Regions from separate parts of the Streptacidiphilus sp. MAP12-16 genome, predicted to be linked through region 2. Evidence: riboswitches for the same ligand, from Rfam matches in the RefSeq annotation. Region 2 holds a riboswitch; the other holds the start of a gene.
What was found. A riboswitch is a leader RNA that binds a small molecule or an ion and turns the genes downstream of it on or off. The one in region 2 is predicted to bind magnesium.
Positions count from the first base shown of each region.

Region 1 (3,399 bases), on a different contig from region 2:
GGCAATGGTGATCGGCTCGGTCGACGTTCCGGAGTGGGTGACGTCCACCTCACCGCGGTAGAAGCCGGGCGCGACGAGAACGGTCTGGCCAGGCTGTGCCACATTCACGGCTGGCTGGATGGTGCAGTACGGAACGTCCTGCGTTCCCGCGGCAGTTGCGGTGTCGGAGCAGTTTGACGCGCGGACGTTGACATAGATCGTGGAGCCGGAAGCGGACACCGGCGTCGGAGCGGCTGCGGTGGGCAGAACGAGCCCCGCCGTGATGGCGAAGGCGCCGAGCCCCGACATGCGCTTTGCGCGCATTCTTTCCCCCCGGGGGAAGAGTGGTAAGGCGGAGACCAGCTGATGTACTGGGTCTCGACGCCCTGAACAGCGTGATTGTTCCGTAGGGGAACAGACATGCGCCAGGAGGAATTGCTCAGGGCTGCCGCACAAGGATGCTTATGTCGGAATCGCGCAAGGTAACGGATCAACCGATGCGGGTGGGCGCAGCCAACACGGCTGCCGGAGGGGGATGTCGATGAGCACATGGAGCCGCGCGCTCGACGCAGCGGGAATTGACGATCCGGGGTTGCGTGCGGACTACGGCCTGCAGCGGTCGCTGGTCGCCCGGTACAAACGCGAAGCCTGCGTCGCGGCGCTGCTGCTTCTGCCCAGGCCTCTGGTGCCGCATGTCATGGCCGCCACCGCGTTCATGCACCATACGGACACCTTGCTGGACAGCGGGCCGCGCGCCGAACGCCTCGACGCCTACCAGGAGTGGGCGACCGAAGTGCGCGAGGGCCTCGCCGGCAGCGCCGTCGGTCACCCGACGATCCGGGCGCTTTCGCACACCGCCCGCGCGTACCCGCAGTTGCGCGCCCACATCGACGAGTTCCTGGCCGCCGCCGCCACCGATCTGGACTTCGCCGGCTTCACCACCGAGAAGGACTACCAGAGTTACATCGACGGCTACTCCCTGCCCGGGCTGATGGTCGTCGCCTGCCTGCTGGCCCCCGCCGGCGACCAGGCCGGCTACCGCGAGGCATGCCGCACCTTCGTGGACGGCAGCCAGCGTCTGGACTTCGTCAACGACCTCGCGGAAGACCTGCAGGAAGGTCGGCTGACCGTCCCCAAGGAGACGTTGGAACGCCACGGCGTCACCCGTGCCGACCTGGAGCACGGCCACGACACGCCCGCGACCCGCGCCCTGCTCCAGGAACTGCTCGAACAGGCCCGTCACAGCCTCCGGACCGGCCGGAGTCTGCCGGAGCTCACCCCGCCCGCGAACCGCCCGATCCTCCGGACCTTGATCGCGCTCGACGAACTCACCGCTCGAGCGGCCACCACGAAGGGCGCCGCCCTGCTGCGCGGATCCGCGCGCCCCTCCCCACCCGCGGTCGGCTCACTGCTGCTGCGCGAGTACCGAGAGGCCCGCCGCCACCGCAGGTGAGGCTGAACTCAGCTGCACAGTCCGTCTGTTGCCGAGCCGCCCGAAAGCTGTTTGACAGGCTCGTCCGTACTGGACCATCATGTGAACGGTTATTCAACAGACACCTCGTTCGGTGAGGCGTCTCCATGGACACAGGCCACTGATCCCACCCGTCGAGAGACGCTCCGGATCAGGACACCTCTTCCCGACCTAAGGGTTGAGGCCAAGTGGCTGCGCATGCGGACCCTTCGGGGGGCTCGCGCTACGCCGTGGAGTGCCAAAGCTCTGACGAGTTGGGGTGTGCCGGGATCACGACCCGGCGTTCCCTCTGCCGCTTGGGCGCACCATCGCGCCCCGACCGTAGGGAGGCGAGACATGGACTGTGATAGTCCGGGCCACGAACGGCCCCGCACCTGCCTGTCCTCGCCTTCTTTCGGCATGCGGTAACCACCTGCCCGAACACGCCCTTGAGCGTGTCCTTTCCTGCGCCCTTCGGTCGCAGGGCGGACGGATGCTGCATGCCCTCCAACCCGCCCCCCACAGGGGCCAGGGAGGGATCCGCCATGACCACCACCGTCAACCCCGCGAACCGCGCCGCCGTGCTCGACGACGCGCACGTCGGTGACATCCACGGCGCGTTCGGCACCATCCGGCTCGACGACCACGCCCCGCGCCGGGGCCTGTCCGCGAAGCTCAAGACCCTGCTGGCGATCGTCGGCCCCGGGTTGATCGTCATGGTCGGCGACAACGACGCAGGCGCGTTCGCCACCTACGGCCAGGCCGGACAGAACTACGGCACCCACCTGCTGTGGACCCTGCTGCTGCTGGTCCCTGTGCTCTACGTGAACCAGGAGATGGTGCTGCGCCTCGGCGCGGTCACCGGCGTGGGCCATGCCCGGCTGATCCTGGAGCGCTTCGGCGCATTCTGGGGCGCGTTCTCCGTGATCGACCTGTTCCTGCTCAACGCCCTGACCCTGGTCACCGAGTTCATCGGCATCACCCTCGCCACCGGCTACCTCGGTCTGCCCAAGGCCGGGTCGGTGGTCGTCGCCGCCGCGATCATCATCGCCTCCGCTTTCACCGGCTCCTTCCGCCGTTTCGAGCGCATCGCGGTCGCACTGTGCCTGGGCTCGCTGCTCCTGGTCCCGATCTACTTCATGGTCCACCCGGCAGCGTCGCAGATGGCCCACGACTTCGCCCTCCCCGGCCTGCCCGGCGGCCCGGGGCAGCTGTCCACGGTGATGCTGCTGATCATCGGCATCGTCGGCACCACCGTCGCCCCCTGGCAGCTGTTCTTCCAGCAGTCCTACGTCATCGACAAGCGGATCACCCCGCGCTTCATGAAGTACGAGAAGGCCGACCTGGCCATCGGCATCGCCATCGTCGTCATCGGCGGCGCCGCGCTGATGGGCCTGACCGCAGCCGCCTTCGCGGGCACCTCCGGAGCTGGGAACTTCACCGACACGGCCGGCATCGCCCATGGACTGGAGGCCCACGCCGGCAGGCTGGTCGGGGTGTTGTTCGCCATCGCGCTGCTCGACGCCTCCATCATCGGCGCGTTCGCCGTCTCACTCTCGACCGCCTACGCGATCGGCGACGTCTTCGGCCTCAAGCACTCGCTGCACCGGGGGGTCGGCGGCGCGAAGGGCTTCTATGCCGTCTATGCCGCCCTGGTCGGTCTGGCCGCCGCGATCGTCCTGATCCCCGGCTCCCCGCTGGGTCTGCTCACCGAGGGCGTGCAGACCCTCGCCGGGGTCCTGCTGCCGTCCGCCTCGGTGTTCCTGTTGCTGCTGTGCAACGACAAGCAGGTACTGGGCCCGTGGGTCAACGGCCCTAAGACCAACGCCTTCACCGCCGCCGTCGTCGGGGTCCTGGTCAGCCTGTCGATCATCCTCACATCCTCGGTCCTGTTCCCGAACATCACCGCCGGCGCGATCCTCGACATCATGGCCGGTTGCGGCGTGGCCGGCATCGCCGCCGCCGGCTAC
Region 1 covers NZ_JBGCBY010000012.1:143,242-146,640, reverse strand. The annotation lists gene ABIA33_RS18200 (PKD domain-containing protein) at 1-303, opposite strand, end outside; gene ABIA33_RS18195 (phytoene/squalene synthase family protein) at 521-1,432, shown strand; M-box (ykoK) riboswitch at 1,530-1,716, shown strand; gene ABIA33_RS18190 (NRAMP family divalent metal transporter) at 1,975-3,399, shown strand, end outside.
Region 1: it holds a riboswitch for magnesium, as region 2 does, so the genes downstream of both, ABIA33_RS18190 (NRAMP family divalent metal transporter) here and ABIA33_RS32030 (magnesium transporter MgtE N-terminal domain-containing protein) in region 2, are expected to answer to the same signal.

Region 2 (3,399 bases):
CGGTGACCAGGACCATGAAGAAGAGCGTGCCGTAGACGAACTGGGAGCCCGCCGAGGCGTAGGTGGCGATGCCGGCGGCGTCGTTGCCCGCGTTCGCGGCCACCAGCCCCGGGCCGGCGATCGCCACCACCGCGGCCACGCGGGCCAGTCCGCGCCGGCCGGCACTCTTCCCGGCGCTCCCGCTCGGGCCCGGCTCGTCGGGAGCCAACCCGGCGCGAGGGGAGGTGTCCAGGTCGCGGGTCACTGCAGGAACCTCCGGAAATGGCGGCGCCCGCGTTCGGGCATCAGGCTGTCCAGGACGTCGTCGGCCAGCATCCGGCCCACGGGACGTTCGTTCGCGTCGACCACCAGCAGCGAGGAGGCACGCGAGGCGACCAGGTGATCGGCCGCCTCGTCGATCCGGGTGTCCGGGCCGACCACGACCTGCGTTCCGAACTGGGCCAGCCAGTCCACGATCTCCCCCAGGGTCGAGGTCTCCTCGGCCACGGCGAGATGGAACAGGGGTATGTCCGCGAGCAGCCGGCCGCCCGGGTCGACGACGGCCACCGCGTCGATCTCCGTGCGGTGCTCGGCCTGCTCCGCGAGCAGGCCGCGGACCTCGGCGATCGTGTGTTCGCGCCGGGCGGTGACCAGTCGGGTCGTCATGGCGCCGCCCGCGGTGCCCTCGCGGTGCGACAGCAGCACGCGCAGGCCCGTGGCCTGGGCCGGCGGCATCCGCTCCAGCAGGGTCTCGCGTTCCCCGGTCTCCAGGTCGCGCAGCGCGTCGACGGCCTCGTCGGGTTCCATCTCCTCCATCATCTGCGCGGCGTAGGTGGGGCCGGCCTCGCGCAGCAGGTTCTCCAGTTCCTTGGGTTCCATCTCCTCCAAGGCGTCGGCCGCATGACCGGGCTCCAGCCAGGCCAGCAGCTGCTGGCGCTCGGAGCGGCCGAGGTCCTCCAGCACGTCGGCCAGATCCGCGGGCCGCAACTGGTGCAGTGAGGAGCGCGATCCGCGCAGGTGGACCTGGGCGGGTCCGTCGGTGGCGTGTTCGGCGAAGGGGGCCACCGCCTGCCAGTCCAGCACGCGTTCGGGGGTCGGCCTCACCTGCCAGCGCCGCGGTCCCAACCGCCGCAGGAGCGTGGGCAGCGAGACGTCGACGCCCACCAGAACGATCCGGTCCGCGAGCGGTGCCAGGTACAGATCGGCGGCGCGAGTGACCTGGACGCCGTCCACGTCGACCAGTTGGTGGTCGAGCACGTCCCGGGCGAGCAGCACCTCGCCGGGGCGGCGCTCGTACTCGCGCAGGTCCATCCGCGCCGTACGCAGCCGCACCTGCCCGGCCGCTACCTGCTCGATGGTGTCGGCGAGCAGGAACGCGCGTCGACGGCCGACCCGGACCACCAGTCCGGTCAACGGCGGGTACGGGTCGGCGCCATAGAGCCGGGCGACGATGTCGACGACGCGTCCGACGTCCTCTCCGGCCTGGTTGGTGACCGGGCCGCCGACCAGGCCGGCCACGGACACCAGGGAACCGCGCACCGCCTTGGAGGCGATGGCGCGGCGCGCGAGTTGGACTCGGCGGTCACGCAGACGCGCGGATGTACTCATGAGCAGAGTATTGGCAGTCAAAGTGAACACCCCCTGACCCCGCCATGGCGGGGCGTCGCGCAGCATGTCTCCGCGCGGACTCCAGGCGCCTCGCACCGTGGCCGCGCGGGAGCGCGGTCGGTGCGAGGTCGGTCAGGTCAGTGCGGGAGTGGCTGCTTCGTGGCGCGAAGAGACAGACGAGAACAACGGATGGTGGGGCCGACTATGGCCCGGACTACTGTCCATCTCGCCTCCTCCGCCGTCAGGAGCGCCCCGCGCTCAGGCACCATGGCCAAGGGGATCCCGGCCGCATGCCAGGCTCACCCCTACTCGTCAGAGCTTTGGCACTCCACGGCGTAGTCCCCTGCAAGGGAAGCCACTTGGGGTCACCCCTTAGGTCGGGGAGACCTGTCCTGATCCGGAGCGTCTCTCGACGGGTGGGATCAGTGGCCTGTGTCCGTGAAGACGCCTCACCGAACGAGGTGCCTTGATTCAACGGAGCGAACCTTACGCCCCAGCCGTGCACCCGCGCCAACCCGGATGGCGCAAAAGTCCGTCCCGCCCGACCCGGCCCCCGCCGTGCAGGCGTGGCCGCTGCAGGAGCGGGGTGCGACGATGGAGGCGACCCGTGAGCGTGACCCTGCGGGACGATGCGGGACGGCTGACATCACTCGAAGGACGTCTTTGCCATGACACAGAACGCCATCGATGACGAGCCCCGAACCAAGCACTGGACTCTACGGCTCGATCTGTTCGAAGAGGGCGACCTCACGAAGGTGCACGCCGTCCTCGACACCGGCGACAGCATCCTGGAGAGCCGCACCGAGGCACGGAGAAGCCCGCGCGACACTCCCGTGCCCGAGATCGGCGACGAGTTCGCGGCCGGCCGGGCACTGGTCGACCTGGGCCACCGGTTGCTGCGCGCCGGGACGATCGACTCCTCGGCCGAGGAACGCACTCCGCACACCTGACGCCATCCGCGGAGGCGCCACAGAACAGCTCAACACGCCCTCCGCGCAGGAGATGTGACGAGACCGGCCCGCCAAGGACGGCGCAGTCCGCGCGCGGAGCCCCTGGCGCTTGGTCAGGAGGCGCCCGCCGGCCCGTGAGCCGGGGCTGCCGTCAGGCCGACTCGTCCGGCGTCTTGGTGACCGGAACCGACGCGTCATCAGCTGGGGCCGGCCGGCCCTGGGCCGGGGCGTTCGAGGCGAGGCGGTGTTGAAGGCGTTCACCCTCGATGTCAGGGTCGGGCACGTACTTCGTGAACCACTGCGGGTGGTACCAGAGCTTGGCACGCACCATCGCCATGACGGCGGGCACGAGCGTGAGCCGGACCACGAAGGCGTCCAGGAACACGCCCACCGCGAAGCCGAAGCCGATGGCCTTGATGATCGGGTCGTTGGTGAACATGAACGCCACGAAGATCGCGAACATGATCAGCGCGGCCGCGGTCACGACCCGTGCCGCCAGGCCGGTGCCGCGCTCGACGGCGCCTCGCGCCTCCCCGGTCTTGGTGAAGTCCTCCTTGATCCGCGAGACGACGAAAACCTCGTAGTCGCTGGAGAGACCGAAGATGATGGCGAGCAGGATGATCGGCAGGAAGCTGATCGTCTCTGTGGGGGTGATGCCGAACAGGTGCCTGCCCCAGCCCCACTGGAACATCGCGACCGTCGCACCGAGCGCCGCACTCACCGACAGCAGGAAGCCGATGATCGACTTGATCGGGACCAGGATCGTCCGGAATGCCAGCGTCAGCAGGACGAACGCCAGCCCGATCACGACCACCAGGAAGACCGGCAGCGCTGAGGCGAGTTTGGCCGAGACATCGATGTT
Region 2 covers NZ_JBGCBY010000033.1:15,627-19,025, forward strand. The annotation lists gene ABIA33_RS32025 (NRAMP family divalent metal transporter) at 1-244, opposite strand, end outside; gene ABIA33_RS32030 (magnesium transporter MgtE N-terminal domain-containing protein) at 241-1,587, opposite strand; M-box (ykoK) riboswitch at 1,884-2,055, opposite strand; gene ABIA33_RS32035 (dsRBD fold-containing protein) at 2,256-2,537, shown strand; gene ABIA33_RS32040 (MMPL family transporter) at 2,689-3,399, opposite strand, start outside.